DNA from 3 places in the Sporosarcina sp. SAFN-010 genome. Region 1 is predicted to be linked to each of the others. Evidence: predicted binding sites of a transcription regulator. Region 1 holds the regulator's gene; each other region holds the start of a gene.

Region 1 (10,122 bases):
CAAGATTCGCCAATTGAGATTTCACAGCGACAATGTGCGCAGGAGTCGTTCCGCAACACCCACCGATTAGCCGAACCCCTTCATCCCGTAATAACCGTGCAGCGCGACCGTAATAATCCGTTTCAGAGACATAGACAATCCGTCCGTCTTCAACGTCTAGCAAACTCGCATTTGGATACGCAGATAAAAATGCCTTCTCAGGGAGTTCGACCCCTTCAAATGCTTGGATCGTATGGTACGGGCCTAGTCTGCAGTTCACACCTACGACATCCGCGCCAAATGCTTCTAACTGATGTAAAGCGTCATTCAATCGCAACCCATTCTGTAAGACGCCAGGTTCATGCATGGATACTTGTGCGATTAGTGGAATATCGGTCTGTTGACGGAGGTGCTTAACTACTGCAGAAAGCTCTTCAAAGTCATAATAAGTTTCCAGCAATAATCCGTCTGGATCACCGGCAAGCAGTGGTTCCGCTTGCTGTTGAACAATTGAGAGGACTTCATCTATGGTTGCATCGCTTTTACGAATACTACGGATGCCACCGATTGTACCGAGCACATATTGACCACCTGGAGCTGCAGCACGCTTGGCGATCGCAATTCCAGCTTCGTTAAATTCTTTTACACGATGCTCCAGTCCATAGCGAGCAAGCTTATAAGAGTTGGCACTGTACGTATTGGTTTGAATAATGTCTGCACCTGCATGTATATATTGTTCATGGATTCCTTGAATAACATCCGGCTTTTCTATATTTAATTGTTCATAGCAAAAGTCGAGTCCATCCGCATAGAGTAACGTTCCCATTGCACCATCAGCTGTCAGAACTTCTGTTTTTAATCGCTCAAGTAATTTCATTTCCCTATCATCCTTTCTTACGGCAGAGCGATGAAGCAGAGAATAATAAAAAAGCCTTCTACGTACGAAGAAGGCTTTGTCATATCAATGATTGTCTCCTCCTCATCTGCCGGACTACAAACATCCGCTGGAAGTAGCACCTGACCATATGGCTGGTTGCTGAAGCATCGACGGGCCAGATCCCTACGCTTCTCTTGATAAGAATGACTATTAAGTTGTGTGAATAATTTAACATATCATACCGTTGTTTGAGAGTTCCGTCAATAGATAATGTGTGAAGTGAACTGGGAGTTACCTAGTGTATGTGGTAAACTGTACGTACATGCAGGAAAGGGGATTGCTATGAGGGCGTTCAAATTTGTTATCCCGATGGTGTTATTAGTCGGTGGAGTTGCCTGGGTTATGCTCAACAAAAACTTTACAGACGTGCCCGTCATGTCTCGTTTTTATATTACACTTGGCGCAATGGTTTTGAGTGGTGTCATTTCCTTTTTCCTATTCCCTAAAGATGAAGGGAAAAGACGATAAACTGACAGAGAATGACTGTCAGTTTTATTATTGCTCGGATTTGGGTTAACCTTAAAATATATTAGGTTGACACATTGAGTTCTTCCTTTTATTCTATAACTATATAGTAAAAGGGGTGTTATAAATGGGAACAACAGCAACTATGAAACCAAACCGTTCGAAGACGATGATCGGAACGCTTGGACTTGTCTACTCAGCAATGTTTGCCGCATTGATGATGATTGGAGCTAATATTACATACTTTTTACCGGCCTTATCAGTAAGTGGCGTGCCAATTACACTGCAAACTTTCTTTGCTGTATTAGCAGGACTATTACTCGGAAGCCGATATGGGGCGGTCTCAATGACAGTCTACATGGCAATAGGTCTTGCAGGTGCACCGGTATTTGCGAAATTTAGTGGAGGTTTCGGTGAAATTGTCAGCCCGTTGTTCGGATTTATCCTTTCTTTTATTTTAGTTGCATACATCGCCGGCAAGATTGTAGAAAAGAACAGCACCGTAACAGGATTTGTTATCGCGGCACTTGTCGGATGTGTCATTAATTACCTGATCGGAACAAACTGGATGTTTGCTGCGTACAAGCTATGGGCGGCGGCACCGGATGCGTTCACGTACAAAATAGCATGGATTTGGATGCTGCCACCTTTACCTAAAGACATTATTCTCTCTGTATTGGCAGGAGTGTTCGGCCATCGAATGGCGCGCATTCTTAGAATGCGTCGCTCTATTTAACCACGCAAACCGATTTCTCAATTATAGAGAAATCGGTTTTTTCGTGTCCTATCAAAAAATGAAACGTTTTAGATGTGTCTTCCGTATAAGAGGAAGACCTTAAAAAACGGAAGGAAGACATGTGCATGATTCACTTACTCTTATTTTCTCTAATCGCAGGCATTATTGCCGCACTGCTGGCCGTCCCGCTGCATAGACGTGTCGGTTCGGAAGAAAAAGCAAATAGTTCCGGTTTCATGGTAGTACTACTCATTATTATTGCTGTAGTGATTGCGGTAGGCCTCTCTATTTTCTATTACACAACAAATCTAGACCAGCATTGGTCCTCGTTATGGGTTCTTTTACTCGCTGCAGCGATACTTGGAACAATATTAGATGGTGGGGTGTATCGGAAGGCAAAGGGTATCGTTGCAGGACTCGCGATCCTTGCAGGCATTTATATCCTCACCGCCCCATTATTAAATGCGGACACCAAGTACAAAGCGGTTGAAATGGATCAGCAAATAGAAATTGAAGCATTTGACGAAACTCAGACACCAGCGAGCGTGCCACCTAAATTTGCACGTAACAAAATGAAAAAAGCATTCGGGCAAGTACCGAATACAAGTTATTACGACCTTGGTCATTTACAAATTCAAAAGGTGAAAGATGATTATGTATATATTGCACCAGTCGAATTTTCAGGTTTTTTCAAATGGTGGAATGGCAAGACGACGCCTGGTTATTTCCGCATGAGCGCCACGGACTCTGCGGATAATCCGAAGTTTGTATCGTCGGAAATGACGTATACCGAGACGTCTTTCTTTAACAAGCAAGTGGACCGTCATATGCGTTTACAATATCCTGAACTGATTTTTTATGGAGATGTTCAATTGGAAATCGACGATGAAGGTAATCCCCATTACATCCGTTCTTACGGAGAATTTATCACAGCCCGCAATGGATTTGACGTGAAAGGGATTGTCATGACGGATCCGATGACCGGGGCAATTGAGAAGTTTGCACTTGCGGATATCCCAGACTATATCGATGGTGCTGTCTCTCCGGAAGTCGTCAGTTTGCAAAATAGCTATTTCGGAAAGTACGTTCATGGTTTCTGGAATTCAATTGTCGGTAAAAAAGATGTCAAACTGCCTTCCGATGAAGGAACGGAGGCAAACGTTAGTCCGATTTTCGATGAAAATGGACATATGTATTACTTCACAGACTTTACAAGTCCGAAAGAAGGCGTCGATTCAATGCTAGGTTATGCGCTGACAGACGGGCGCACAGGTAAAGCAACGTACTACACGGGGGATCTTGAAGAATCCTACATGGACTCACAAGGAGCCTTGCAAATTATTGAAAAGAAATTCATCGAGAAAAAGTGGTCTGGTGAAATGCCGGTCCTTTATAACTTCTATGGAGAAGCGAGTTGGTTGACACCAGTGCTAGACTCGAATGGCTTCCTACAAAACTACTTCATCGTGTCTGCTGCGAATCCGGAAATATCTGTATCTGGCAACTCCCCGAATGATGCATTGAAACTGTATAAAACTGCATTACAACGAGGGGGCAGTTCTGTGAATGGCAGCTCAGAAGCAGAAGAAGCGAAGGCTGCGATCACTGTAAACCGTGTTTACAAAGAACGAGCTGGTGACTTTACCTTGGTTTCTGTGAAATCAGAAGACGGACGGAACTTCCTAGTTTCGTCTGAAACGATTCCTGAAGCGGTGTACATTCAAGAAGGCGACAAATTATCGATTACGTATGTAGAAACAGGGGAACTTTTTCTTCCTGTCAAGGAACTCACAAATGTCTCGTTAACGGAATAACGAGATGCGTTTAAAATCCATAACAAAAGCGGAAGCCGTTTAGATGGCTTCCGCTTTTTCGTTGTTTTATTGAAGGACGAATGTCAATTAAGCACTAGCTGTAGCAAAAGGTTTTAGGATATTTGTTTTACCTTCTGTACGGAATGTCAATACTTTGTCAATCGGGTCGTATGATTCACCGTAAAATTCATCATCCTTATACGTATGGATTTCTTCATACGTCATCTTCATTGCATCATATACCGTTTCTTCTTCTGCATCTTCAGGAGACCAGTAAAGGATTTCGAGGTCGGTTTGTTCTCCAGTTGCGAGTGAACGACGGCTATAACCGATGCGAGATGCATGATGGAAATTCTCACGAGCATAGAAGCGTAAGCGTTTTTCTGTGTCCGTGTCTTCATAATTGACAGGCTCCACTTCTAACAAAATCGGCTTACCTTTTTCTTTCAGCTGTGTCAGCAGTTTTTTGCCTAGACCTTCACCTCGTGAAGTGGACGAAACAAACAAATAATCTACAAACACAAACGATTCTGTTTCAACGTACATGAGCACGTGTTTTGGACCTTCGTCTTTGCGATAAACATTGTGTTTATCCTTTAACAACGCGTCCATATGCTCTTTTGACTTCATTTCTTCGATTGGGAAATACTCACTTAGTTTCTCGTACCAATTCATTGATTTAATCTCCTCCGTCGGTATGGGTGTACCCGGAGCTTTTTGTTTGAGGGTCAAACGTAGAGAGAGGAAAAAAGAGGTCAGAAAAAAATCCTCGACTTCATTCTATACCTCTATTATAAACATACTAAACATAATATGTTCAACTATTTTACTTTTTTCTCCCCTAATCCGACGGTTTGCAAATTTCTTGCGTGCCTATTGTTTAATACGGTACAATTAAGTCAAAGATAGTCAAAGTCAACATAATGACTGTGCCAACAAAAGAGGTGAGAGGATGCGTAATATTTCCGACATCATAGAAGGGTATTTAAAATCGATTATCGAACATGAAGATAATGGAATCGTGGAAATCAAGCGCAATGAAGTGGCGGAAAGGTTCCAATGTGTTCCTTCGCAAATCAATTACGTCATTAAAACACGATTTACATTGGAGCGAGGCTACGCGGTCGAATCTAAACGTGGCGGTGGTGGGTATATCCGCATATACCGGGTTCAAACAAATTCACGCAAAGAACTATTGGATCACGTATTGGAAAGTGTGCGACAAGGGGCTTCGTACACAATGGCAGAAGACGTAATCTATCGGTTAATAGCAGAACAAGTGGTTTCTAAAAAAGAAGCCCGTCTAATGCTTTCAGCTGTCGAGCCTGCTGTCCTAAATTATCCATTACCTGAACGGGATATAATCCGTGCGCGGATTTTACAGGCCATGTTAATCTCACTCCTATACGAACAATCGGAGTGACTAGTTATCTAAACGATGGGGTGGTAAAACATGCTTTGTGAAAACTGTAAAGAACGTCAAGCTTCCGTTATCTTAATGCAAGATACGCCAAATGGATCGATTGAAAGGAATTTGTGTGAGAAGTGCGCATTTAACTTACAGACGTTTTCAATCAGCCCGAATCAGGAGCCGATGTCCATTCAACAATTTCTATCACAGTGGTTGAGTGGAAGTGAAACGCTACACCAGCAAACGCGAGAAGTTCAGACGATGCCGGAGTGTCCAGAGTGTGGTCTAACCTTCCACCGCTTTCTAGAAATCGGGAAGTTCGGATGTCCGACGTGTTATGAAACATTCCGCGAGCGTCTCCCGAAAGTCTTTGGCAAACTGCATAACGGAAATACAATCCATAAAGGTAAAATCCCTGCGTCTTTCAATGAAAAGATGACCATTAAAAAGAAAATCGAGGAACTTCGTTCGAGTATGCAAGAAGCGATTCAAGAAGAACAGTTTGAACATGCTGCTGTGCTGCGGGATGAAATAAAAGACTGGAAACAAAAACTCGCTGCAGAAACGGAAGAGGAAGGAGGGAGTGAGAATGGGGAATAATCGATACATGCAAAACGCTGTCACAGGCTGGATGGTCCCTCATGGTGAGCACTCCGATATCGTGATGTCGACTCGAATCCGCCTCGCTCGAAACCTTCGTGAATTTCGCTTCCCAATCGCGTTCTCTGATGAGCAAGCAGAAGAGGTCGGTCGAATTGTTTCCGAAGCACTGCTTAGTACAGATGAAAAAGGGTATTCCTATACGAGGATGAAAGAATTAGCTACGCTTGACCGGCAAGCGCTAGTAGAAAAGCATTTAATCAGTCTCCAACTTGCGGAAGCAGAGCAGTTCGGAGCGGTATTCCTATCGGAAGATGAAACTATCAGCATTATGGTAAACGAAGAAGACCATTTGCGTATCCAGTGCATCTATCCCGGATTGCAACTAGAAAATGCCTATCAAAAGGCGGATGAAACCGATCGTGCACTTGAAAAGAAATTACCGTACGCATTTGATGAAGAATTTGGATATCTTACGAGCTGCCCGTCCAATACAGGAACCGGAATGCGGGCTTCTGTCATGTTACATTTACCGGCGCTTACGATAACCCGGCAAATCAACCGCATTATACCTGCTGTTTCAAGGCTAGGAATGGTTGTGAGGGGCAGCTATGGTGAAGGAAGCGAAGCACCGGGGAACGTTTATCAAGTATCTAATCAGCTGACTCTTGGTAAATCAGAAAAGGAGATTCTTGCAGAACTTGCAAACATTGTTTCTCGACTGATTGCCCACGAGCGGAGATCTCGTGAATTGCTTCTTGAAAAGTCACGAATCGCTCTTGAAAATCGTGTGTTTCGTGCGCTTGGTACAATTTCTTATGCACGGCTACTTCCTGCAGCAGAAGCAGCACGATGTCTTTCAGACGTTAGACTCGGCATCGATCTCGAGTTAATTGAAGATGTGGACATGACCATATTGAACGAACTGATGATTTTCATGCAGTCAGGATTTCTCCAACATTATGAAGGAGAAGCATTGACGTCTGAAGAATTAGACATTAGTCGAGCTAAACTTTTCCGGGAGCGACTCCGAAAAAGTTAATCAGAAAATGATGAAATGAAAGGCCAGTCTTGAGCGTCTCTTTTGCGTCCTATTAACTGATTCGATATAATAGTCAAAGATGGTCAAAGTCAATTCACCCGGAAACCGATTGTTTAATGGTCCGGAAGAATATAGATAGAAGTAGTACGAATAAAATTATTCTCTGCAGAAGGAGAGGAATGTTAATGATGTTTAATCGATTTACACAACGTGCACAAAAAGTACTCCAACTCGCTCAAGAAGAAGCCATTCGTATGAAACACGAAGCAATTGGAACAGAACATATTCTACTTGGATTAATCCGTGAAGGTGGCGGCATTGCAGCAAAAGCATTGGAAGCAATTGGAGTCAGCTTCGAGACGATTGAAACAGGTGTGGAAACACTCGTTGGAACGGGAAGTAAAGACGTAGGACCAATCGTGCACTACACACCACGAGCGAAGAAAGTCATTGAGCTTTCTGTAGATGAATCCCGTAAACTGGGTCACTCGTATATTGGGACAGAACATATTCTTCTAGCATTGATTCGCGAAGGAGAAGGAGTGGCAGCACGTGTTCTTAATAATGCAGGTGTTAGTTTGAACAAAGCACGTCAGCAAGTATTGCAGCTCCTTGGAAGTAACGATACTGCGAATGCAAGTGGTCAAAATGCTTCAGCAACAGCGGCTACTCCAACATTAGATGGGTTGGCACGTGACCTAACGGAAATTGCCCGAGAAGGGACACTCGATCCGGTCATTGGTCGTGGTAAAGAGATTACACGCGTTATTGAAGTCTTAGCGCGTCGCACGAAGAACAATCCGGTTCTAATCGGTGAACCAGGTGTTGGTAAAACGGCGATTGCTGAAGGGCTTGCACTTCAAGTCGTTAACAATGAAGTCCCTGAAATCCTGCGCGATAAGCGTGTTATGACGTTAGATATGGGGACTGTCGTTGCGGGTACTAAATACCGTGGAGAGTTTGAAGACCGTATGAAGAAAGTGATGGAAGAAATTCGCCAAGCGGGCAACATCATTTTATTCATCGATGAGTTGCACACACTCATTGGTGCTGGTGGAGCAGAAGGCGCGATTGATGCTTCGAACATTTTAAAACCGTCACTTGCTCGTGGTGAGTTGCAATGTATCGGTGCAACGACACTCGATGAGTACCGGAAGTACATTGAAAAAGATGCAGCTCTTGAGCGTCGTTTCCAGCCTATTCAAGTGGATGAACCATCCGTTGAAGAGACGGTTCAAATTATTACAGGACTGCGTGATCGTTATGAAGCGCACCACCGTGTAAAAATTACGAATGAAGCAATTGAAGCGGCAGCAAAAATGTCTGACCGTTATATTTCAGACCGCTTCTTGCCTGACAAAGCAATCGATTTAATCGACGAGGCAGGTTCGAAAGTTCGTTTACGTTCTTATACAACACCACCAAACTTAAGAGAACTTGAAAATAAGCTCGAAGCAATCCGTTCTGAGAAGAATGCTGCAGTTCAAAGCCAGGAATTTGAAAAAGCTGCATCATATCGTGATAAAGAGCAGAAGATGAAAGAAGAGCTCGAGAAAACGAAAACGGAATGGAAAGAAAAACAAGGCAAAACAGAATCTGAAGTCACTGTTAATGACATAGCTGAAGTAGTGGCGATGTGGACAGGAATTCCAGTTGCACGTATTGCTGAAACGGAATCTGCGAAGCTGTTGAACATGGAGGAAGAGTTGCATAAGCGTGTTATTGGTCAAAAAGAAGCAGTCGCGGCTATTTCCCGGGCAATACGTCGTGCACGCGCAGGGTTGAAAGATCCGAAACGTCCGATTGGTTCGTTCATCTTCCTTGGACCTACTGGCGTCGGTAAAACAGAGCTAGCAAGAGCGCTCGCCGAAACAATGTTTGGCGATGAAGACTCGATGATTCGGATCGACATGTCCGAGTACATGGAAAAACATACAACATCCCGTTTAGTCGGTTCACCTCCGGGATACGTTGGATATGAAGAAGGCGGACAGTTAACAGAAAAAGTACGTCGCAAACCATATTCCGTTATTTTGCTTGATGAAATTGAAAAAGCGCATCCAGATGTATTCAACATCCTCTTACAAGTGCTTGAAGATGGTCGCTTAACAGATTCCAAAGGACGTACAGTCGATTTCCGGAACACCGTGATCATTATGACGTCTAACGTCGGTGCACAGGAGTTGAGGAAGAACAAATATGTCGGATTTAATCTTCAAGATGGTGAGCAAGATTACGAAGACATGAAGAAAAAGATGTTGGAAGAGCTTAAAAAAGCATTCCGTCCCGAATTCCTTAACCGTGTAGATGAAATGATTGTCTTCCATTCACTTGAAAAAGAACAGTTGCAAGAGATTGTTTCGTTGATGGCAGACGAATTGAGCAAACGTCTTGCTGAACAAGATATCGAACTTGTGTTAACTCAAGAAGCGAAGTTGAAGATTGCGGATGAAGGATATGATCCTGAATACGGAGCACGTCCACTTCGTCGTGCACTTCAAAAGCATGTGGAAGACCGCCTCTCAGAGGAGCTACTGAAAGGAACCGCACTCGCAGGAAGAAAAGTGACGGTCGACTATGTAGACAGTAACTTCACGGTAGAAACGCAACAAGAAGAAATGGTGGAAAATTAATAAGAAGTAGAGGAATAGGATAGTTCATCCCTAGTAATAAAAAAAGGGAGGGGCTGTCCTCTTCGTCGTTTGGAGGATGCATATGGCGAAAAAGAAAACGAAATTCGTTTGCAAATCATGCGGATATGAGTCGCCTAAGTGGATGGGAAGGTGTCCAGGGTGCGGTGAATGGAACACGATGGATGAAGAGACGGAGATTGTACAAAAAGGACCTCGTGGGGCATTTCAGCATTCTGACGCTGTTAAGCAAAAAGCGATGCCTATCAATGCAGTCGCGATAGAGGATGAGCCAAGAATCCGTACAGAAATGGAAGAATTGAATCGTGTACTAGGTGGTGGAATTGTTCCAGGATCGCTTGTTTTGATTGGTGGGGATCCGGGGATTGGGAAGTCCACATTGTTGCTTCAAGTGTCAGCGCTTTTAGCGAACCAACAGGAGCGCGTATTATACATTTCAGGGGAAGAGTCGATTCGGCAAACTAAGCTTCGTGCACAACGTCTAGGT
Region 2 (10,122 bases), on a different contig from region 1:
AGGGGATGAGCAGACATTGCCAATCCATGAAGCCCTGACAAGTCAGCTGGATTATGAAGGCGAACTTGCGGTGGTCATAGGAAAAGGCGGTCGTAACATTCCAAAACAGCTCGCATACGACACGATTTTCGGATATACCATCGCGAACGATCTGACTGCGCGTGATTTACAGGCAGAGCGCAAACAGTTCTTCCTCGGAAAAACGTTGGATGGCAGTTGCCCGCTCGGACCGTATATCGTTACGAAAGATGAGATTCCAAATCCACATAACTTGTCGATTGTCACTAAAGTGAATGATGAAGTTCGCCAAAATGGGAATACCAAATCTATGATTATTCCAATCGATGAAATTATTGAGGAACTGTCTAAGTTTGTCACACTGGAACCCGGAGATGTCATCTTAACAGGGACTCCAGCAGGTGTTGGAAAAGCGATGAATCCTCCAACTTACTTGAAGGCGGGCGATACTGTGAAAATATCTGTTGAAGGAATCGGAACACTCGTCAACTACTTCGAGTAAAGGTCCCTCTATTTTCCCTAGCTTATGATGTATGGTAAGATAAGGGATGCACATATGAAACTTAAACGAGGTGACTAACTTGGATTTTTTATCGAACTCGACACATTTACACATTTTTTCGTGGGTAGTCGGCATTATCATGTTCTTGATTGCAGCGACACAACCCCTCGACTCTAAAGGCCGTAAAATTACGAAGATGGTGCTACGTGTATTTTACATTCTGATTATTATTACTGGAGTTGCGTTGTTCATCCGATACATGAACATGAATGCTGCCTTATACGGCGTGAAATTTGTATTCGGTATCGTAACAATCGGTATGATGGAAATGGTATTGGCACGTCAATCTAAAAGCAAACCCACACAACTATTTTGGATTTTGTTCGTAGTTTCCTTACTAATTACAATGTTCCTTGGCTTCAAATTGCCAATCGGACTTGACTTCTTCGCTTAATTATTTTGTAATGAACCACTAAGGAGGGTGTTTGAATGGTAGGCTGGACGCTATTGCTAGGTGTTTTCGGCATCATGCTGCTATTCGCACTCTCTGTAGTTGTAACATCGCGGAGAATGCAAACGAATGATGATCATGATGAGTTGGAATGAAAACAAGTAACCCGCTGATTTAATCATCAGCGGGTTTTGCTTTGCAGTTTTCACAAGTTTGCCTTATTTCTGTTACATGGTTTTAGTTTTCTTCAGAAACCATGGCGATGGCTGGTGCGGTTTGGTAGTATGAAGTGATGAGTTATGATCGGAAAGCGTGAGTTATGAGCATAATTTGAGAGTTATGATCGGAAAGCGTGAGTTATGAGCATAATTTGAGTTTTATGAGCACATTAAAGAATTTATGAGCAAATTTCATGGGTGAATTGTAGAAGGAGGCTTTTTGGGTGAACGTCAAACGACTACTTAGTGTAATGGTGATGGTTTTTTTACTGGTAACGACAGCACTTCCAAGCTTAGCTTCAGCTGAGACTGAACGGTCCTTGAAAGACGAAAGTATATATGATTTACTAGTTGACCGTTTTAATAACGGGGATGGACGAAATGATATAGATACAGATGCACAGGACTTGTACGCATTCAACGGTGGCGATTTCTCAGGGATTTCCCTCCGTTTACAACATATTTTAGATATGGGCTTCACAGCTGTTTCCATCGGGCCTGTTTTCCAGACAGCAACCTATGATGGCAAAGAAGTGCTCGATTACACAAAATTCGAGAAACATTTTGGTACAGAAGAAGATTTTAAGTCGATGCTCGATGAACTGCACGACAAGGATGTCCGTGTTATTGCTGATTTCCCGTTAGCTGGAGTTAGCAAAGATCATGTATGGGCAAGCAAACTCCCGTTTACACAAGGTGAAGGAAATACCATTGATTGGAAACCAGACGATGTCGATGTGCAACGTAATCTGGAAGAGACCATGGTCAACTTTGTGAAAACCTATGAGTTGGACGGGATTCGGTTGACGAAAACTGAAGGCTATTCGAAAGATGTGCTCGATCAATTTATAGCTTCGTTGAAAGAAGCATCACCTGATTTGTATGTATTGTCTGAAGAAGAAACTGACGCTGCTGTTGACTCCCAGCCAAACAATTCGTCCATGGAGGCCCTACGTGAATCGTTTGTTAGAGTGGATCCTAATTCATCTCAAATGAGCCAATTCGAAACAAGTGAACCGAATGATTTGATCCAGTTTGATCAGTTAACAGGTCCACGTTTCACTTACGACATCGTGGAGCAGCGAATGTTTCCACCGACACGTTGGAAAACAGCCGTAACTGCGCTATTTACGTTACCAGGAATTCCGGTCATGCCTTATGGTACCGAGATTGCGGTAAACGGAAAAGATGCGCCTGAGAGTCACCCGCTATTCAACTTTAAGACCGATATGGAACTGAAAGAGCTTATTGGAAATTTAAATGCATTAAGAAACCAATCGAAGACGCTTCGTAACGGTAATTTCAAAATGCTGCACAATAAAGATGGATACATGGTGTACAAAATTTACGATGAAGACGAATCGTGGATTGTCGCCATCAACAACACATCTGAAACACAAAGTTATGCATTAGATCCAGATGAGATTGGCAGTAAGAAGCGTCTACGTGGATTACTGGATAGTGACCAAATTGTGGAAACCGAAGATGACAAATATCACGTCGTTTTGGACCGTGAAATGGCAGAAATCTATTTGGTGAAAGAAGACAAAGGATTCAATATCCCTTATCTGATTGCATCGATTATGGTATATGTCCTATTCTTAAGCTTCCTATGGGCAGTTTGGAGAAAAGGTAGAAAAGCACGACAAGAACGGAAAGCGGAAGCCAAGAAGTAAGGCTGAAAGAGAGCGCATAGGTGCTCTCTTTTTGTTTGGAGAAAAACAGTAATGCGACACGAGAAAAAACACGCAAAAAAAGCAGCTCAGACGTCAATGGATATGAACGACGGAGTTGCTTATACTTAACTTACTGTTTGTTTAAGAAAAATACGGCGAGAGTTCCTGGTCCTGCATGAGAGCCAATGACAGAGCCGATCATGTGGACTTGAATTTCTTTAGGATGGAACTTTTCCTCGATCAAGTCCCGTAACTCAAGAGCCCCTTCTTCGTCATCGCCATGACTAATCGCAATCACTTGTTCGGAAACATGATCCCCGCGTTCTTCCATGAGCTCTAGAATACGCCGGAACACTTTTTTTCTTCCGCGATGCTTTTCAATCGGCACCAATCGACCGCTCTCTACGTGAAGTAGCGGTTTGATGTTCAACAGTCCGCCGAAAAATGCGCTTGCTTTCGAGACACGACCGCCTTTAGCGAGGTAATCGAGATCTTCTACTGTGAACAAATGCTCCATGTTACTTGCCATTTTACGAATTTTGCGCTCGATGGTCCGGACATCTTCTCCTGCATCTCGTAAACGAACAGCTTCCTGAACGACTAATCCACAGCCAAGGGAAGCGCAGCGTGTATCGACAACGATTAAGTTCATGCGCGGATTGCCTTCTTTCACCTGATCCCGCATCATGACAGATGTCTGATATGTACCCGACAATTCGGAAGAGAATGAGATGTAAATTCCATCTTCTCCAGTCTCGGCAAATTCTTTCCAGAGAGCAAGCACTCGATCTGGAGAGACTTGAGATGTTTTCGGTTGTTTGCCAGCTCGAATGGCTTGGAATACTTCTTTTGCGTCAATATCCACGATATCTTGATATTCTTTTCCATCAAGTAACACTGTCAAAGGAAGCAATGTGACATCATTTTCATCTAAATACGATTTTTGCAAGTCACAACCACTATCTACGAAAATTTTCATGAGAATCCTCCAATCTCTTTATGAAGATTTTAAATTAAGTCGTTCTTGTAACATTATGGCAATACCGTCTTCGTTATTCGTCAAAGTTACTTCATTCGCAATCGATTTCAGCTGATCAATCCCGTTGCCCATTGCAACACCGATACCCGCGTAATCGAGCATTTCCAAATCGTTGTCTTCATCCCCAAATGCAATAATTCGTTCTTGTGGTATACCAATCCACTCGGAAACTTTAGAAATTCCAACCGCTTTGTTTAGCCCATGACGAATGACTTCAACAATTTCCCAAGGAGCTCCCCAGCGTCTATGCTCAATGACTTCTGCATGAACTTCTTCCAAGTGCTTACGAATCGGATCGGCCATGCCTTCGCCACCTTGAATGAGAAGACTCGTCGGGTTCACTTGTAGATATTGGCGAATATCACCTTCTTGAATTTTTGAACTCCCGGTACTGAAGATATCGAGCAATTTCTCATCGTGGTAATGTAAATAGACGTCATCCATGACTTCCGCGACAATGTTTTTTAAGTTAAAGTCTTGCATGGCATCGATAACTTCTTTAGCGACAGATAAATCAATAGTTTCATGGACGGTTTTCCAAGTACGATCAGTTGGGTGATGTACGAACGCTCCATTAAAGTTAACAATCGGTGTTTTTAGTCCTAGCTGACGGTAATAGACTTCACTGGAGCGATAGGGGCGTCCAGTTGCAATCATGATTTGATGCCCTTCTGATTCCGCCTGTTTGAGTGTAGCTAGCGTTTTCTCAGAGATTACTTTTTTATCATTTAATAACGTTCCGTCTAAATCGAGTGCAATTAAATGTGGTTTCATGGCAAAACGCCTCCTTCCTTATTCAAGTGTAGCCTTTTGGAAGTGTACAAGTCAAAAAAGTAATTACCCATGCGCAACTTTTGTTTTTCTAGAAAAATATTGGTATGCTCAACAAAACTGTAAACGAGGTGTCAAGGATGATTATCAAAGAAGAACAATGGGGAACAGTCCCTCTATTGCATATTGTAGATGAGCAGCAGGAATCATCTGAAATGCCTGTCGTCATCTTTTTCCACGGCTTTACGAGTGCGAAAGAACATAACTTGCATTACGCTTTCAATCTGGCGAAGAAGGGAATCCGTGTATTATTGCCTGAAGCGCATCTTCATGGTGTTCGCTCCGAAGCACTCGACGAAGTTCAACTCAGTTTGCGATTCTGGGAGATCATACTGACTTCCATAGAAGAAGCAGGATTTTTACACCAACAATTGAAAGAAAAAGGGTTGTTGAATTCTGATCAAATCGCATTTTCAGGAACGTCCATGGGGGGTATTACGACTCTTGGTTGCTTATCAGCGTATCCATGGATCAAAAGCGCAGCGGTTATGATGGGTACTCCTGGATATGTAAAACTCGCAAAAGGTCAAATGAAGCAATTTGAGAATAAAGGATTCAAGCTTCCGATGAAAGACGAAGATGTCCACAAGCTACTGAGTACGCTCGCTGAGTTTGATTTGACTCAACATCCAGAACGTTTGAATGGCCGTCCTGTCTTTTTCTGGCACGGCATGAACGATACAATGGTACCGTTTGAACCGACACGCCATTTCTACAATGCTGTAAAAGTGAAATACAATGAGCATCCAGAAGACTTTGAGTTCATGGTGGACGAGCATGCAGGTCACGCAGTTTCAAGGCCAGGCATGTTGCGTGCAGTGGACTTTCTTGCAGACCATTTGAACGATTGAGTTCGTTTTGCTATGATGAGTACAACGAATTGAAATAGAAAGGGGAATTCCAATGGCTGATGAAATGAAAGAAAGCATGATGGGCGCACTTGAAAATGTTATTGACCCTGAGCTAGGTGTAGATATCGTAAATCTTGGACTCGTCTATGACGCAGAATTACTTGAAGGTGGCATCGGTAAAGTCACGATGACACTTACATCAATCGGTTGTCCGATGGGACCACAAATTGTTGCCAATGTGAAGCAAGAACTGATGGAGCTTCCAGAAGTGAAAGAAGTCGAAGTCGACATCGTCTGGAATCCACCTTGGTCACGTGAAAACATGTCACGCTATGCAAAAATGGCACTAGGCGTGCGATAAATAAGCAGAATTAGATCCGACTTGTGAGTTTTTCACTGGTCGGATTTTTTGTCGTTTTAATATAATCTTCGCGGGAAATACTAGTTAATGAGACCTAAGCATCTGACTTTACACACGATGAAAAGCGAGGTATACTATTATTAGTCAAAGATAGTCAAAGTCAAACTAACTAAAAATTATAATGAGGTGATGGTTCATGAGAATGGACGGCGTACAAGAAGATCAGCGTTCCCCATTAGAACAATTTGGACGCAACCTAGTTGAAGATGTGAAAAACGGAAAAATGGATCCTGTTATTGGCCGAGATGAAGAAATTCGAAATGTGATCCGAATTTTATCGAGAAAAACGAAAAACAATCCAGTATTGATCGGAGAACCTGGTGTTGGTAAGACAGCCATCGTTGAAGGACTTGCTCAACGTATTGTGAAAGGTGACGTGCCAGAAGGACTGAAAGACCGTCAAATTCACGAACTCGATATGAGTTCTTTAATTGCAGGCGCAAAATATCGTGGTGAATTTGAAGAGCGCCTAAAAGCGGTGTTAAAACAAGTAAAAGATAGTAACGGTGAAATTATTCTGTTCATCGACGAAATCCATACAATTGTCGGCGCAGGGAAGACGGAAGGCGCGATGGATGCTGGTAACATGTTGAAACCGATGCTTGCGCGGGGCGAATTATACTGTATCGGTGCCACAACGTTGGACGAATATCGGATGTATATCGAAAAAGATCCAGCTCTAGAGAGACGTTTCCAGCAAGTGATGGTGCGCGAACCATCTGTGGAAGATACGATTTCGATTTTACGTGGTTTGAAAGAACGATTTGAATTGCACCATGGTGTACGCATCCATGACCGGGCCCTTGTTGCATCCGCAACGTTGTCTGATCGTTATTTGACAGAGCGCTTCATGCCGGACAAGGCGATTGACCTGATGGATGAAGCGAGTGCCATGATTCGTACAGAAATTGACTCGATGCCGCAAGAGCTGGACCAAGTGACACGTCGTATTTTGCAGCTTGAAATTGAAGAACAGGCGTTGACGAAAGAAAAGGACCCCATTAGTCAAAATCGACTCGCAGCATTGCGTGATGAACTTAAAGAGCTGAAAGATTCTTCGTCAGGTATGCGCGAGCAATGGGATAACGAAAAGAAAAAACTACAAGAAGTGCAAGACGTGCGCGAGAAGTTAGATCGCTTTCGTCGTGAATTGGAAGACGCAGAAAACAAATTCGATTTGAACAAAGCCGCAGAATTACGTCACGGTAAAATCCCTATGCTGGAACAACAACTGCATGAATTAGAAGAGCAGTTTAAAGGTGGAGCAGAAAACCGTTTGATTCGCGAAGAAGTAACTGAAGATGAAATCGCGATGATCGTGGCGCGATGGACAGGTATCCCAGTGACGAAGCTGATGGAAGGTGAACGTGAGAAGTTGTTACGATTGGCTGATACGTTGAAAGAGCGTGTCATTGGTCAAGACAATGCCGTTCAACTTGTGACGGAAGCGGTCTGGCGTGCTCGTTCAGGCATTAAAGACCCTGATAAACCAATTGGATCGTTCCTATTCCTTGGTCCGACGGGTGTCGGTAAAACAGAGCTTGCGAAAACACTTGCAGGTACATTATTCGACTCTGTGGATCATTTCATCCGTATCGACATGTCAGAGTATATGGAGAAACACAGCGTGTCCCGACTTGTTGGGGCGCCTCCAGGATATATCGGTTACGAAGAGGGGGGACAATTGACGGAAGCGGTCCGTCGCAATCCGTACTCAGTTGTCTTGTTGGATGAAATCGAGAAGGCTCATCCGGATGTCTCGAATATTTTATTGCAAATCTTAGATGATGGTCGCATTACGGATAGCCAAGGTCGTCTCGTGAGCTTTAGGAATACTGTGGTCATCATGACGTCCAACATTGGTTCGCAGTACTTAATGAGCGGTCAGTTCGAGTCTGATGAACACGCTGCAGAAGACTTGGTGATGGCGGAATTGCGCAATCACTTTAAGCCAGAGTTGCTGAATCGGATGGATGACATTATCATTTTCCATTCACTATCGGGCAATGCATTTGTTGAAATCGCACGGAAGATGTTGGACGATTTAATACGTAGATTGGAAGGTCAGGATATCCCGTTGACGTATGAGGAACCTGTCCTCGATTGGGTCGTTGAAGAAGGGACAGATGCCGATTTCGGAGCGCGTCCATTGAAACGGTTCATCCAACGGTATGTGGAAACAGCAGTTGCGAAGGAAGTCATCAAAGGCGATCTAGCGGAAGATCAACGCTTGCATCTTCGGATGGAAGACGGGTCGTTGGTTGTGGATATACTATAAAAAATTGGGGCCACTTTTCGTGTTGTGCGAAAAGTGGCTTTTTTTTGCGAGAATGAATGCCGGCATGGGGAGCAGTTCTTGATCAGAACTCTGTAGTTGTCCGACACTAAGAGAGTTATCTTTCACTCTAAAGTAAGCTTCTCCATCACCGCTGACAATTTCTCCGACACATGGAGAAGTTTCTCGATAACGGGACACAATTCAACGACGTTAAGGGATTAATTGGTTGCAATGAGCTTGTTTAGGGGTGGGATATGCCATGGAATATCGGAATCGGAAAAATAAACAGAGAAATCGGCAATAGGAGAGGGAGTATCGGAAGTATCGAGGGAAGAATCGGCAAAATGGAGAGCACAATCGGCAATACCAATGAATTAATCGGCATCGAGACACAATTCAACGATATGAAGGGATTAATTGGGGGCGCATCACTTGTTTAAGGAGATGTGACGCTATACCACACCTCTCCATTCAGAATATGCGATTTTCTCCACAAAAAAACAGCAAAAGGGAACAAACCCTTTCGCTGCGATATGGATCAATGCTCTGCAACTGGCTCGTCCGGAATAATCGATGTAATTGCGAATACCATCACAGACAAAACGAGTGAGACAATGATTCCAGTTGTAAATTCAAACGTTGGTACGTTCGCAATGGAACCTGCTACATAGTTGAGCATAGAAACCAATAGGAATGACCAAACAAATGTCATGATGAACTTCATAGAAATCACCTCTAGAATACTTTTTCACCTTTCATCATATCATAGCGACGCTCGTTTCGAAACTTAATTTACATCCTCAATAAAAGAGTTTGACGGTTTCGTGTCTCCATTGTTGAAAAATATCACGATATCCACTATGATTGATACCAGGTACTAACAATAGATAACAAGGAACGGGGTATGAGCAATGGGTGTAGGACTTCTAAGTATTGGCAAGTATGTCCCTGAACACGTGCTGACAAACGCAGATCTTGAAAAAAGAATGGATACATCAGACGAATGGATTCGTACACGCACAGGAATTGAAGAACGCCGTATTGCTGATAATAGTACAGATACATCAGATATGGCTTACGCAGCTGCAAAAGAAGCGATAGAAAAAGCAGGCATCCAACCTGAACAAATCGGAATGATTTTAGTGGCAACTGTAACACCGGATCGGCCATTTCCATCTGTAGCAACGATGCTTCAAGCTCGTCTTGGGGCAAAGAATGCTGCTGCAATGGATGTTTCTGCAGCTTGTGCAGGATTCATGTACGGCGTTGTCACTGCCAAGCATTTCGTAGAAGCTGGGACACACGATTATGTCCTTGTGGTAGGTGTTGAAAAACTATCCAAGATTACAGATTGGAAAGATCGCAATACAGCTGTCTTATTCGGAGACGGTGCTGGCGCGGGAATCGTTGGAAATGTAAGTGGGGATCGTGGTATTCTTGCATTCGAATTGGGTGCAGATGGCACAGGTGGTGAGCATCTTTATCAGGACCGTTACTTGCATATGAACGGACGAGAAGTGTTTAAGTTTGCAGTTCGACAAATGGGAGAGTCCGCAGTAAATGTCATCGAAAAAGCCGGGCTGACAAAAGAGGATGTGGACTTCCTCATTCCACACCAAGCGAATATCCGAATCATGGAAGCATCTCGTGAACGTCTAGGACTTCCACCCGAAAAGATGTCCAAATCCGTACACAAATATGGCAACACATCCGCAGCATCGATTCCGATTTCGTTACATGACGATATCGAAGAGGGTCGTGTGAAAGACGACGACATTCTCGTACTTGTTGGTTTCGGCGGCGGCCTCACTTGGGGCGGTATCTGCATGCGCTGGGG
Region 3 (10,122 bases), on a different contig from region 1:
GAAACTTGTACCATGACTCGCCCATCTTTATCAATTTCATGACCTTGCTCAACTATTAGATTTAACGGTTCTTTAGAATTGTTATTTATGTATTTAGCATAGTATGCACCCATTACACCTGAAGCCGTCCCAGTTACCGCATCTTCAATCGTGCCTGAATATGGTGAAGAAAAGTGTCTTGCGTGCATGTCAGCGCCAGAATCATAGGTTCCCATACAAAATGGATGAACAGATGCTTTTGGCATTTCTTTCAATACAGCAGGGAACTTTTTATTATCTGGTTTCATTTTTTCAAAAGTTTCTAGTTCTTTAATTGGGATTAATAATGTCCAGACACCCGTGCTACCGAACAGGACTGGTAAATCATCATCAAGATCCTCTTGTTTTAATCCAATTGAGTTGGCTAAGTCTTTCTTCGAGCCTTTAAACTTTTCAAACTGTGGTGTAGCCTGTTTCATTGTAATATAAATTTCATTATCAACAGTTAAATTTATTTTTATTGGTAAAATTCCCGCCCTTGTTTCAATTGTAATATCTGTTTTGTCACCCAATAATCCTTTCGTTTTTAACGCAAAGAGAGTTGCCATGGTTGCGTGACCGCATAAATTCATTTCATGACCTGGCGTAAAAAAACGTATTTTCAAGTCTGCTACTTCTGATTTTACAGGAAAAGAAGTCTCGTTAAATCCAGCTTTTAAAGCTATCTCTTCCATTTCTGCATCTGTCAATTCATCCCCGTTTAAAACCACTCCGGCAGGATTTCCCTTATTAGGTATTTTACTAAAAGCATCATAATGATATACCTTGATCGATTTCACAACCCATTCCTCCATTAGTCAATTTATTACTCCGTAATATTTTACCGTTCATTACTAAGTTCTTCCCCAACTAAATGGCCCTTCAACGACATAATCCTTATTCTAGAATTGCCCCCTTAAGCTGAAGATGGGTTTTATCCACTTATTAGGAATACTCTTCAGGTTTAAGTGTATAAACTACTTCACCTTTACTATTGTAAGCAATATATTCAGCTTTATAGATATTATTATTTTCAGTTTTAAATAGTCCAAACCTTTCACCAGAACCTTTGGATAGAAGGTCAAAATCATTTAATATTTTCTCGCCTATTTTGATTCTAACTTTACTTATTTCATTATCAAATACTCTAAGTAGAACAGTATTTAATTTTTCTTCCTTGTTAAATGGAGACTGGAAAAATGAAAGATGAATAGGTTCATTAATTCCCTCCGGTTCAAAGGTGAAGTCCTGTTTGAATTTCCAAGAAAATAAAGATTTCTCGAGATACATTTCGCTTTCTGTACCATCATCATTTTTGATAAAAGCTATAGATTTATTACCATCCAATAATTCAATATGCTGTATGTTTATATTATTCCCACGGCTTTCAATTTCATTTGTAAGTTGTTCCTTATTAATTCCTTGAGGAAGAATTAGTAATACTAAAAAAACTATCAAGGCAATAATAATCACTAAGCATTTTTTAGATTTTAAGATGTTCATACATTCTTCTTCCTCTCGATAGCCATTGTAACTAAAACTCTTATGAGAAGACGTTTCAAAACATCACCCCAGTTATCCGTTAATTCGTAATCTTGCCCTATTCTGGTACAACTTTTATTCCGTTAATGCCCCGTTTGATGAAAGTTGGTTCTGATTGGATATTATTTCTCAGTAATTTACATAATTTAATGCTTTTCACTATACTTACTTTTCTCAAGAACTTCATCGGAAGACATATTAGTCCAATCAGTAATTGAAACATTAGTATTTTCGTCTATAAAGCTTTCCATTATTTTGTTCCCGATTTTATAATTTGCCCATCTGGGAAGTCCTTTTACTCCATCGCCAAGGAAAAAAAGATCTTTAATTAATGAGTCAGTTGAACTTACGTTTTTCTGAAGTACTTGCCATGTTTGAATTTCATCTTTGCCTGTTGAAAAATCGCTCCATGGCGTTTGAATTTCTGGGTAGATGATTCGTGCGAACGTATCTGCTTTTCCTTCCACCAGGACGAAATCTAATAAGGAATCATCCATTGCAAATTTTTTATTTTCGAAAAAGACTGTATGATGATACTCATGTGCAACTGAAAATTTTAAATTGCTCTCTTTAAGGAAAGGAGGAGCAATTTGGATTGTCATAAAGCTTTGATCCCAGGCAGCACCTGCCACACCTTCGTTTCGTCTTAAAGTAAACGCGTCATCTGGATTGGCAGGAAGAACATAGACGTATTTTGTAACTCCGGGCTGTAGCTGGTCAGCTGAATCTTTTAAAGCATTAATTATCAAATCCTTGATAGTATCATGGTTTTCAATTAGTGATTGTAGATACTTATCTAAAAGAGCCGGACGCGTCGGAGTTCCAAAGCCCCACTGTTGTAAAATCCATTGGCCATCTCCACCACCTAGTGGATTTATAACAGTTTCCATATATAATTCATCTAAATTGTCTGGTTGTTCTTTCGCTTTTTCAACATAGTCTATAAAATTTTGATAAAAATATATTATTTCAAATACTTGACCATTATATGTGAATGTATTAAAGTTTGGCACATTTTTTTTAGTTGCTACTTCTTCCTTCACTGAGTTCTGTATGGCTTGTTCTGAAGCCTTTCCATTATTTTCACGTGATGGACTAGACTCTTCAGGGTCATTACTACAACCTAATAGAGACAATATTGACAAAGTAAAAAAAAGAACTATTAATTTTCTCATTTTTTCCCCCTAATCCCCCGTTTGATGAATGGACGCTTTATTTATAGTACTCCCCGTTGCTTGGAGCGGAAGACGGATGACTCCGGAGGGATCAGCGAAAGCCGTAACGAAGAACGGCTTTTGCGAACAAAAGCGAAGCGTTGAGAGCATATCTTTGCACTCGCCTTGAGACCCCTCTGGGCGCATGCTTTTCGCGACCGAGATGACTCAAGCCACGCCAAGCGTGCAGTCTGGACCGGAAAGCAACAGTTTGTATACTTCTTACTGGCACGTTTGTTATATTGCCACACAATCCATTTGTTTACACTATTGTATCAAATTTTCTAATTAATTATCGAACTTTATTTCAAATAATCAAACTTTTTACAAATTCATACCTAACAGTTGCAATAGTTAACTTCAGCTATAATTGCTATGACTGTCTTCCTGACCAATCAAAAAAAGTGACCTCCCATTCCCTTTGTCAAAGGAACTAAATGGAGGTCACTCTTTTAAAAGCTTTTTGTAAACTACGTATAACCGCTCTTCATGCGTTCAAGCTACTGTGATTTTACGTTTATTCTGAACATCCATCATAGTAAATTGATAAAACATGGTGTTTTTACCTATAACTGATTAGAACTTTATCAACCTCTTTTCAGTTTCCGATACCGTCCTCCAGCCACAAGTATGGCTGAATACAGAACCAGCACAATACCCAACACTTGCCACCCATGCAGCTGATCATGGAGAAACAAGACACCCATCAGTACAGCCACTATCGGTTCAATCGTCGCCAAAATGGATGCCTTCCCTGCTTCCAAATATTTTAGTCCAGATGTATACAATACATATGCGGCAACTGTTGAAACCAACGCCAACAGCAAAGCCGAAATCCACACATCGGCATACTGAAATTTATCCACCTTACCAAAAATATCACTCGTCAATAACATGAAGATACTTGTATAGAAAAACGTATATGTAGTGATGGTCAACGCAGAGTATCGTTTTGTGACTGGTTTTGTAAAAATACTATAAAGTGCATAGCAAAAACCTGAAAGAATTCCCATGAATAGCGTCTTACCCGGAATACTTTGCGATCCTAGCGGGAGTAGTCCTACCACAAAAGCACAACCGGTAATCGCAAACGCAAGCGCCCACCCTTTGCGAATCGTTAGAGGTTCCTTAAAGAAGATTCGAGACAGAATCGTGACGAACAAGGGACCGGTGTACAAAAGCGTCACCGCTAGGGACAAGCTTGATTGAGAAAAGACTTCGAAATAAAAGTAGTTAAACAGCGCAAGACTGAAAATCCCCGCGCTCGCGAAAAAAAGATGATCTTTTAAGCGAGTGCGCAACTGATCTCTGAAAAATAAAACCATGACCAGAAGCAAAAAGATAAAACTAAAAATCCCCCTGATGGCCACAACATCCCAAGCCGTGAAACCTCTTGCATACAACGGTGCGATGAATAATCCAATCAGCCCCCAGCAAACTGCCCCCGCTATAGTCATCAGATAAACTCTAAGTCCTGGTTGTGTTTCCATCCCTCTCCTCCTACTCATATAGCTATGTATTTTCCAAATTTAATCATACAATATTCAATCAGTGATATATAGACTAACTTGAAATGTACGCAAGGTTTTATAGGAGACCCCCCTCGCTTATATAGATGACAAAATGCACCATATCCTCTGATGAATACACAAACAAAAAAGTAACCACCTTGCATGCTCACTGATAAGCATGTAGGGTGGTTACCCAAATTACTATATTCAACTAATCAATCGTTATCTTTTTGTATACGACTAATTACTGCACTTTCTGTAAGACAATTTCATCCTCAACTACGTCGAAACTCACTTTTCCACCAGTCTCTTCTTCCAATAAAAGATCTGTCAGAGGATCTTCGATTTTATCTTGTATCACTCTTCTTAGTGGACGAGCTCCGAAGCGTTTGTCATAACCTAACTTCGCGAGTGTTTGCTTCGCTTCTAGTGTGATTGTGAGGTTAATATCATTTTCTTCAATGCTTTCTTGAAGATCTAAAAGCATCAAATCTACAATTTCTAGTAAATCGTCTTCTGTTAACTCGTTGAATGCAACAATCGCGTCGAAACGATTTAGAAACTCTGGCTTAAAATAATCACCTAGTGTTTCAAGCATCGTCACTGACTCATGTTCTGTCTGATTAAATCCAACGCTCACTTTTTTAGCAACTCCTGTTCCTGCATTGCTTGTCATAATGATGACCGTGTCTTTGAAACTTACTGTACGACCATGTGAATCGGTTAATCGACCGTCCTCCATAATTTGAAGGAACATATTTTGCACATCGGGGTGTGCTTTTTCAATTTCATCGAGTAACAATATTGAGTAGGGATTTCTGCGAATTTGTTCCGTCAATTGACCGGCTTCTTCATGACCAACGTAACCCGGAGGTGAACCGATGATTTTAGAAATCGCATGTTTCTCCATATATTCACTCATGTCCATACGGATTAACGAATCACGAGAACCGAATAGCTCTTCCGCCAAGACTTTAGTGAGTTCTGTTTTCCCAACACCTGTTGGTCCGATAAACAAGAACGATCCGATTGGGCGATCTTTTGATTTCAATCCAGCCCTACTTCGACGAATTGCCTTTGCGATTTTTTCGACCGCTTCAGATTGACCAATGACTTTTTTGCCAAGGTTTTCGGCAAGACCTTTCATTTTCGCTTGCTCTGCAGCTTGAAGTTTCGTCACCGGAATACCAGTCTTCTCTTCTACAATCAATTCAATATCCTCTACTGCTACTTCAGAATGCCCTGCTTCTCCATTTTGTTTTCCTTCATCTAATTTTTCTCGTAATTTCACTTCTTCTGCACGCAAGTTGGCTGCTTTTTCATAATTCTCCTGATCTGCTGCATGCTCTTTTTGTTGAACAATTTCTTCCAGGCGCATTTCAAGTGAGTCTGAATCACCTGCTGATGTCTGTTCCAGGTTTAATCGTGCTCCCACTTCATCCATCAGGTCAATTGCTTTATCCGGCAAAAACCGATCTTGGATATAGCGTTGTGATAGCGTCACAAATGCTTGTACCGCTTCATCTGAATAGCTTACGCCATGAAAGTTTTCGTATCGATCTTTAATACCGTTCAAAATTTTATTCGTATCTTCTGCAGACGGTTCTTTAACGATGATTGGCTGGAATCGACGTTCGAGAGCAGCATCTTTTTCAATTTGTCGATATTCTTTAAGTGTTGTTGCCCCGATAAGTTGTAACGTGCCTCTAGCCAAAGCTGGCTTTAAGATATTTCCTGCATCCATCTGAGATCCTTCGGTTTTTCCAGCACCAACTAGTAAGTGAATTTCATCCACGAACAACAAAACATCTTTACGCATTTCCAATTCTTCAATCAGTTGCTTCATCCGCTCTTCAAACTGTCCTCGGATTCCCGTATTGGTAACAAGTGATGCAACATCCAGCACGTATACCTTTTTGTTTAGCAATTTCGCTGGTACATCACCTTCATGGATTTTCACTGCAAGCCCTTCAGCAATCGCCGTTTTACCGACACCCGGTTCCCCAATCAGAACCGGATTATTTTTATTTCTTCTATTTAAAGTTTCGATAACGCGCTTAATTTCCTGATTACGTCCTATGACTGGGTCTATTAATCCTTCTTGCGCATCATCAGATAAGTTCTTAGCCAATTGGTCTAATAACCCTGGTTCGTGACTTTCTGGTTCTCTCACTTGCGTATATGTTTGTTTCGCACCATTTGCCTGATAAGATTCATTTGAGAATGACGGTACGTTGCCCGCACTAAGTTGGCCATTTAATTCGTGAAAGCAGGACCTGCATAGATTTACCTGCATCGCTTGCTGATTTACTTGTAGCCGTAAACTCATTGTTGCTTGGTTTTTTTCACAATGTTGGCATTTCATATTAGGTTCCTCCTCAATATTTCAATATAGATTTGACTTTGACTATCTTTAACCTTTACTCTATTTTACAATGACCTTATTTGACATTCAAGAAATTTGCTTGTGTAGTTTTAATTAAGTTATGACACGTTCTTTTAAGAATTCGAATCACAAAAGGTTTTTAGTAAACACTGAAAACAATGTCTTTTGCGTTTGGTTGAAGCTCTTTTATATAATAAATGAACAGAGTAAAACAGTTGTAAGATTAACTACTTAACAGTATCTTTCAACACATACTCATTCGAAACTGATGAAAGAAGGAATTAGCAGTCTATGAATATTCTTATTAAGCTGATTCAAGTAGCGTTTCTTTATGGGTTTTATGTAATCGGAAGCTGGCTACATGACATTCTGCACATCCCACTTCCGGGTAGCATCATTGGATTATTGTTAGTATGGGGAGCTTTGAGCACAAAGCTGATAAATTTGAAATGGATTGAATCTGGGGCACATTCCCTGTTATCGGTTTTACCGATATTCTTCATCCCTGCAACTGTCGCTGTCATGAATTATGGTCACTTCTTTTCAGGCAAAGGCAGCTTGTTAATCCCGATTACAATCGTTAGCACGTTTTTGACGATGGGCGTGGCTAGTTTTGTAAGCCAATCGGTCGCGAAGTGGATGGACAAGAGGAAGGCGGGATCTGAATGCAGCTGATCATACTATCATTGGGATTCATACTATTGACGATTGCGGTCTATTTTGCAATGACTGTACTCTACATGAAGGTCCATTTGCCGTTTTTAGTACCTATTATCACAACTACAATCGTCATTATCCTAATTCTAGTTCTTTTTAATATTCCTTATGAAACTTATATGGTTGGCGGCCAGTGGATCGATAAGCTACTCGGCCCTGCCGTAGTTTCGTTGGCGATTCCTTTATATAAACAAAGAGAATTGTTAAAACGTCAAATCTACCCGATTACAACTGGAGTTTTGGTTGGATGTTTAACGGGCATGGTTACTGGTGTGTGGCTTGCGAAAAGTGCAGGGTTTTCAAAAGAACTAGTCTTATCCATTTTGCCTAAATCCATTACGACTCCAATTGCGATGCAAATTGCGACGCAAGTAGGTGGAATTCCGGCACTTTCAGCTGTGTTTGTCATTATTGCGGGAATCAGCGGTGTACTACTTAGCCACTATTTTCTCGCGTTCTTTAAGTTGGACAGCACACTTGGCCGTGGAATTGGGTTAGGCGTTGCAACCCACGCAATCGGAACGTCAAAAGCGATTGAATACGGTGAACAGGAAGCTTCGTTGAGTTCTGTCGCCATGACCCTTTCCGCTATTTTCGGATCATTACTGGGGCCAGTGATTGCTTTGCTATTTTATGGATGATCGCGATTGTCACCCGCATAGACTGGATGTTAAATCATCCGGTCTTTTTTTATTGCTATTTATCCTACCACCTTTCTATTTTTCCTACACTTGAATACGTATTTTGTGAAAGGTATCTGCACACCGACTAATCTTGGTATTTTGAACTTCCCCGTTTGACTAGCACTCTTCTATTTTTATAGCCGTTGTCCATCCTATCCCCCTCCTTCCCAGCATCCACCTATCAACCTGAATGGTTGTGAAAATTCTTTTAACAAGATAAACTTAGTGAGACGAACCATCTTGAAAGGAGAATACATATGACTTATAAACCTGACACAGCTGAAACAAAAGAACTGATTCAACAACTCGTATCAATCCCAAGCCCTTCAGGTTACACAAAAGAGGTAATTGCTTTTGTTGAGGAATACTTGAAGCAATACAATGTGGAAACAAAGCGCAACCGGAAAGGCGGCCTCATTGCTACATTACCAGGTAAAAACAACGCGGAGCACCGAATGCTTACTGCCCACGTCGACACGCTTGGTGCTATGGTGAAAGAGGTCAAGAGCAATGGACGTCTACGCCTCGATTTAATAGGCGGCTATAACTACAATTCGATTGAAGGCGAATACTGCCAGATCCACACGGCTTCAGGTAAGACGATCACAGGTACGATATTAATGCATCAAACGTCTGTACATGTCTATAAAGATGCTGGCAAAGCAGAACGAAACAAAGTGAATATGGAAGTGCGTATTGACGCTAAAGTCGAGAATGAGAAAGAAGTCCGTGCACTTGGTATTGAAGTGGGTGATTTCGTGTCACTCGATCCACGTGTTGAGATTTGTGGCAATGGGTTCATCAAATCACGTCATCTGGATGATAAAGCCAGTGTCGCAATTCTACTTCAGCTCATTAAACAAATTCACGAAGAAAAAATCACGCTACCTTATACAACACATTTCCTAATCTCCAACAATGAAGAAATCGGTTATGGTGGTAACTCCAACATACCTGCTGAAACCGTTGAGTATCTAGCGGTCGATATGGGTGCTATGGGAGATGGCCAATCTACGGATGAATATACAGTATCCATCTGCGCAAAAGACGCGAGTGGCCCGTATCATCTTGGTCTCCGTAACTCCCTTGTTGAGTTAGCTAAACATAATAACATTGCATACAAGCTTGATATTTATCCGTACTATGGTTCAGATGCATCCGCAGCTATCAAAGCAGGACATGACATCATCCATGGTCTGATAGGTCCAGGTATCGATTCTTCCCATGCGTTTGAACGTACTCATGAGGAGTCCTTGGATTGTACGCTGCAGTTGCTCTATCATTATGTGCAGTCGGATATGCAGCGATATTAATAGTCAAAACGAAAAACCCAGTGACCTGTAACTTTTCAGGGCATTGGGTTTCCTTATGTTTAGATATCTAAATCATTTCATGCGTAATCAAGATAAGACTGTCTGCAGATAGAGAGACATCTTCGAAGGCTTTACCTAAATCATTGACTACATTAACAAATGAAACGAGCTCATTTTCAATAGTGTTGTTTTGATGTTCGGTCTCGTCCATCGTTTTTAATATCTCTTCAAATTGAACTTCTGTTTCGTTCATCCTACTATTTCCCTCTTTTACCGCAGTCCTTATTTTTTCGATTGATTGAGTTAACTTCTCCGTTTGAGAATTTGTATCTAAAATCAATGTAGATACATTTATAATTGATTTTTTCGTTTCCTCGGAAAGTTTACGTACCTCTGCAGCTACAACCGCAAAACCTTTTCCTGCATCCCCTGCACGCGCTGCTTCTATTGCAGCGTTAAGTGCTAACAAATTAGTCTGGTCTGCAATGTCAGTTACGATTTTTATAATCCCTTGCATTCTGGACGATATATCAAATAATGATTTTACATCTCCTGATATATCATTGACAAAGAAATTGATATTCTCCATATTTGTACTTTGATGGTTCAATTGTTCTTTCCCTCTCAAGGATCGTTCCTTTGCCAAAGTGGACAATTTTGAGCCTTCATTAGCCATGTTAGCAATTTCATTTGACTGAAATCTTAGTTGTTGAAATGAAGCATTGGTTTCTTCAGATA

What was found. Region 1 encodes CtsR, which represses protease genes until heat stress. Its sites were predicted from a motif close to ATGGTCAATAAAGGTCAAACA; they were not measured.
Region 2: ACR65F_RS01565 (ATP-dependent Clp protease ATP-binding subunit) is a predicted target of CtsR. The motif match lies at 6,088-6,108, and genes of this name have one in related genera.
Region 3: ACR65F_RS04680 (ATP-dependent Clp protease ATP-binding subunit) is a predicted target of CtsR. The motif match lies at 6,686-6,706, and genes of this name have one in related genera.

What each region holds. Positions count from the first base shown of each region.
Region 1 covers NZ_JBPFDS010000008.1:91,733-101,854, forward strand. The annotation lists gene ACR65F_RS10650 (bifunctional homocysteine S-methyltransferase/methylenetetrahydrofolate reductase) at 1-856, opposite strand, end outside; SAM riboswitch class I at 956-1,060, opposite strand; gene ACR65F_RS10655 (hypothetical protein) at 1,199-1,384, shown strand; gene ACR65F_RS10660 (biotin transporter BioY) at 1,509-2,117, shown strand; gene ACR65F_RS10665 (hypothetical protein) at 2,243-3,931, shown strand; gene ACR65F_RS10670 (N-acetyltransferase) at 4,019-4,606, opposite strand; gene ACR65F_RS10675 (CtsR family transcriptional regulator) at 4,884-5,354, shown strand; gene ACR65F_RS10680 (UvrB/UvrC motif-containing protein) at 5,385-5,942, shown strand; gene mcsB (protein-arginine kinase McsB) at 5,932-6,984, shown strand; gene ACR65F_RS10690 (ATP-dependent Clp protease ATP-binding subunit) at 7,170-9,617, shown strand; gene radA (DNA repair protein RadA) at 9,700-10,122, shown strand, end outside.
Region 2 covers NZ_JBPFDS010000001.1:303,303-313,424, reverse strand. The annotation lists gene ACR65F_RS01600 (fumarylacetoacetate hydrolase family protein) at 1-520, shown strand, start outside; gene ACR65F_RS01595 (YisL family protein) at 600-974, shown strand; gene ACR65F_RS01590 (alpha-amylase family protein) at 1,414-2,865, shown strand; gene ACR65F_RS01585 (DegV family protein) at 2,996-3,844, opposite strand; gene ACR65F_RS01580 (Cof-type HAD-IIB family hydrolase) at 3,863-4,678, opposite strand; gene ACR65F_RS01575 (prolyl oligopeptidase family serine peptidase) at 4,816-5,586, shown strand; gene ACR65F_RS01570 (metal-sulfur cluster assembly factor) at 5,639-5,947, shown strand; gene ACR65F_RS01565 (ATP-dependent Clp protease ATP-binding subunit) at 6,144-8,285, shown strand; gene ACR65F_RS01560 (hypothetical protein) at 8,540-8,725, shown strand; gene ACR65F_RS01555 (DUF2929 family protein) at 8,824-9,009, opposite strand; gene ACR65F_RS01550 (beta-ketoacyl-ACP synthase III) at 9,197-10,122, shown strand, end outside.
Region 3 covers NZ_JBPFDS010000003.1:11,374-21,495, reverse strand. The annotation lists gene ACR65F_RS04700 (PhzF family phenazine biosynthesis isomerase) at 1-818, opposite strand, end outside; gene ACR65F_RS04695 (hypothetical protein) at 964-1,521, opposite strand; gene ACR65F_RS04690 (DUF2268 domain-containing putative Zn-dependent protease) at 1,707-2,735, opposite strand; gene ACR65F_RS04685 (DMT family transporter) at 3,362-4,264, opposite strand; gene ACR65F_RS04680 (ATP-dependent Clp protease ATP-binding subunit) at 4,530-6,650, opposite strand; gene ACR65F_RS04675 (CidA/LrgA family protein) at 6,963-7,346, shown strand; gene ACR65F_RS04670 (LrgB family protein) at 7,337-8,029, shown strand; gene ACR65F_RS04665 (M42 family metallopeptidase) at 8,329-9,384, shown strand; gene ACR65F_RS04660 (protoglobin domain-containing protein) at 9,452-10,122, opposite strand, start outside.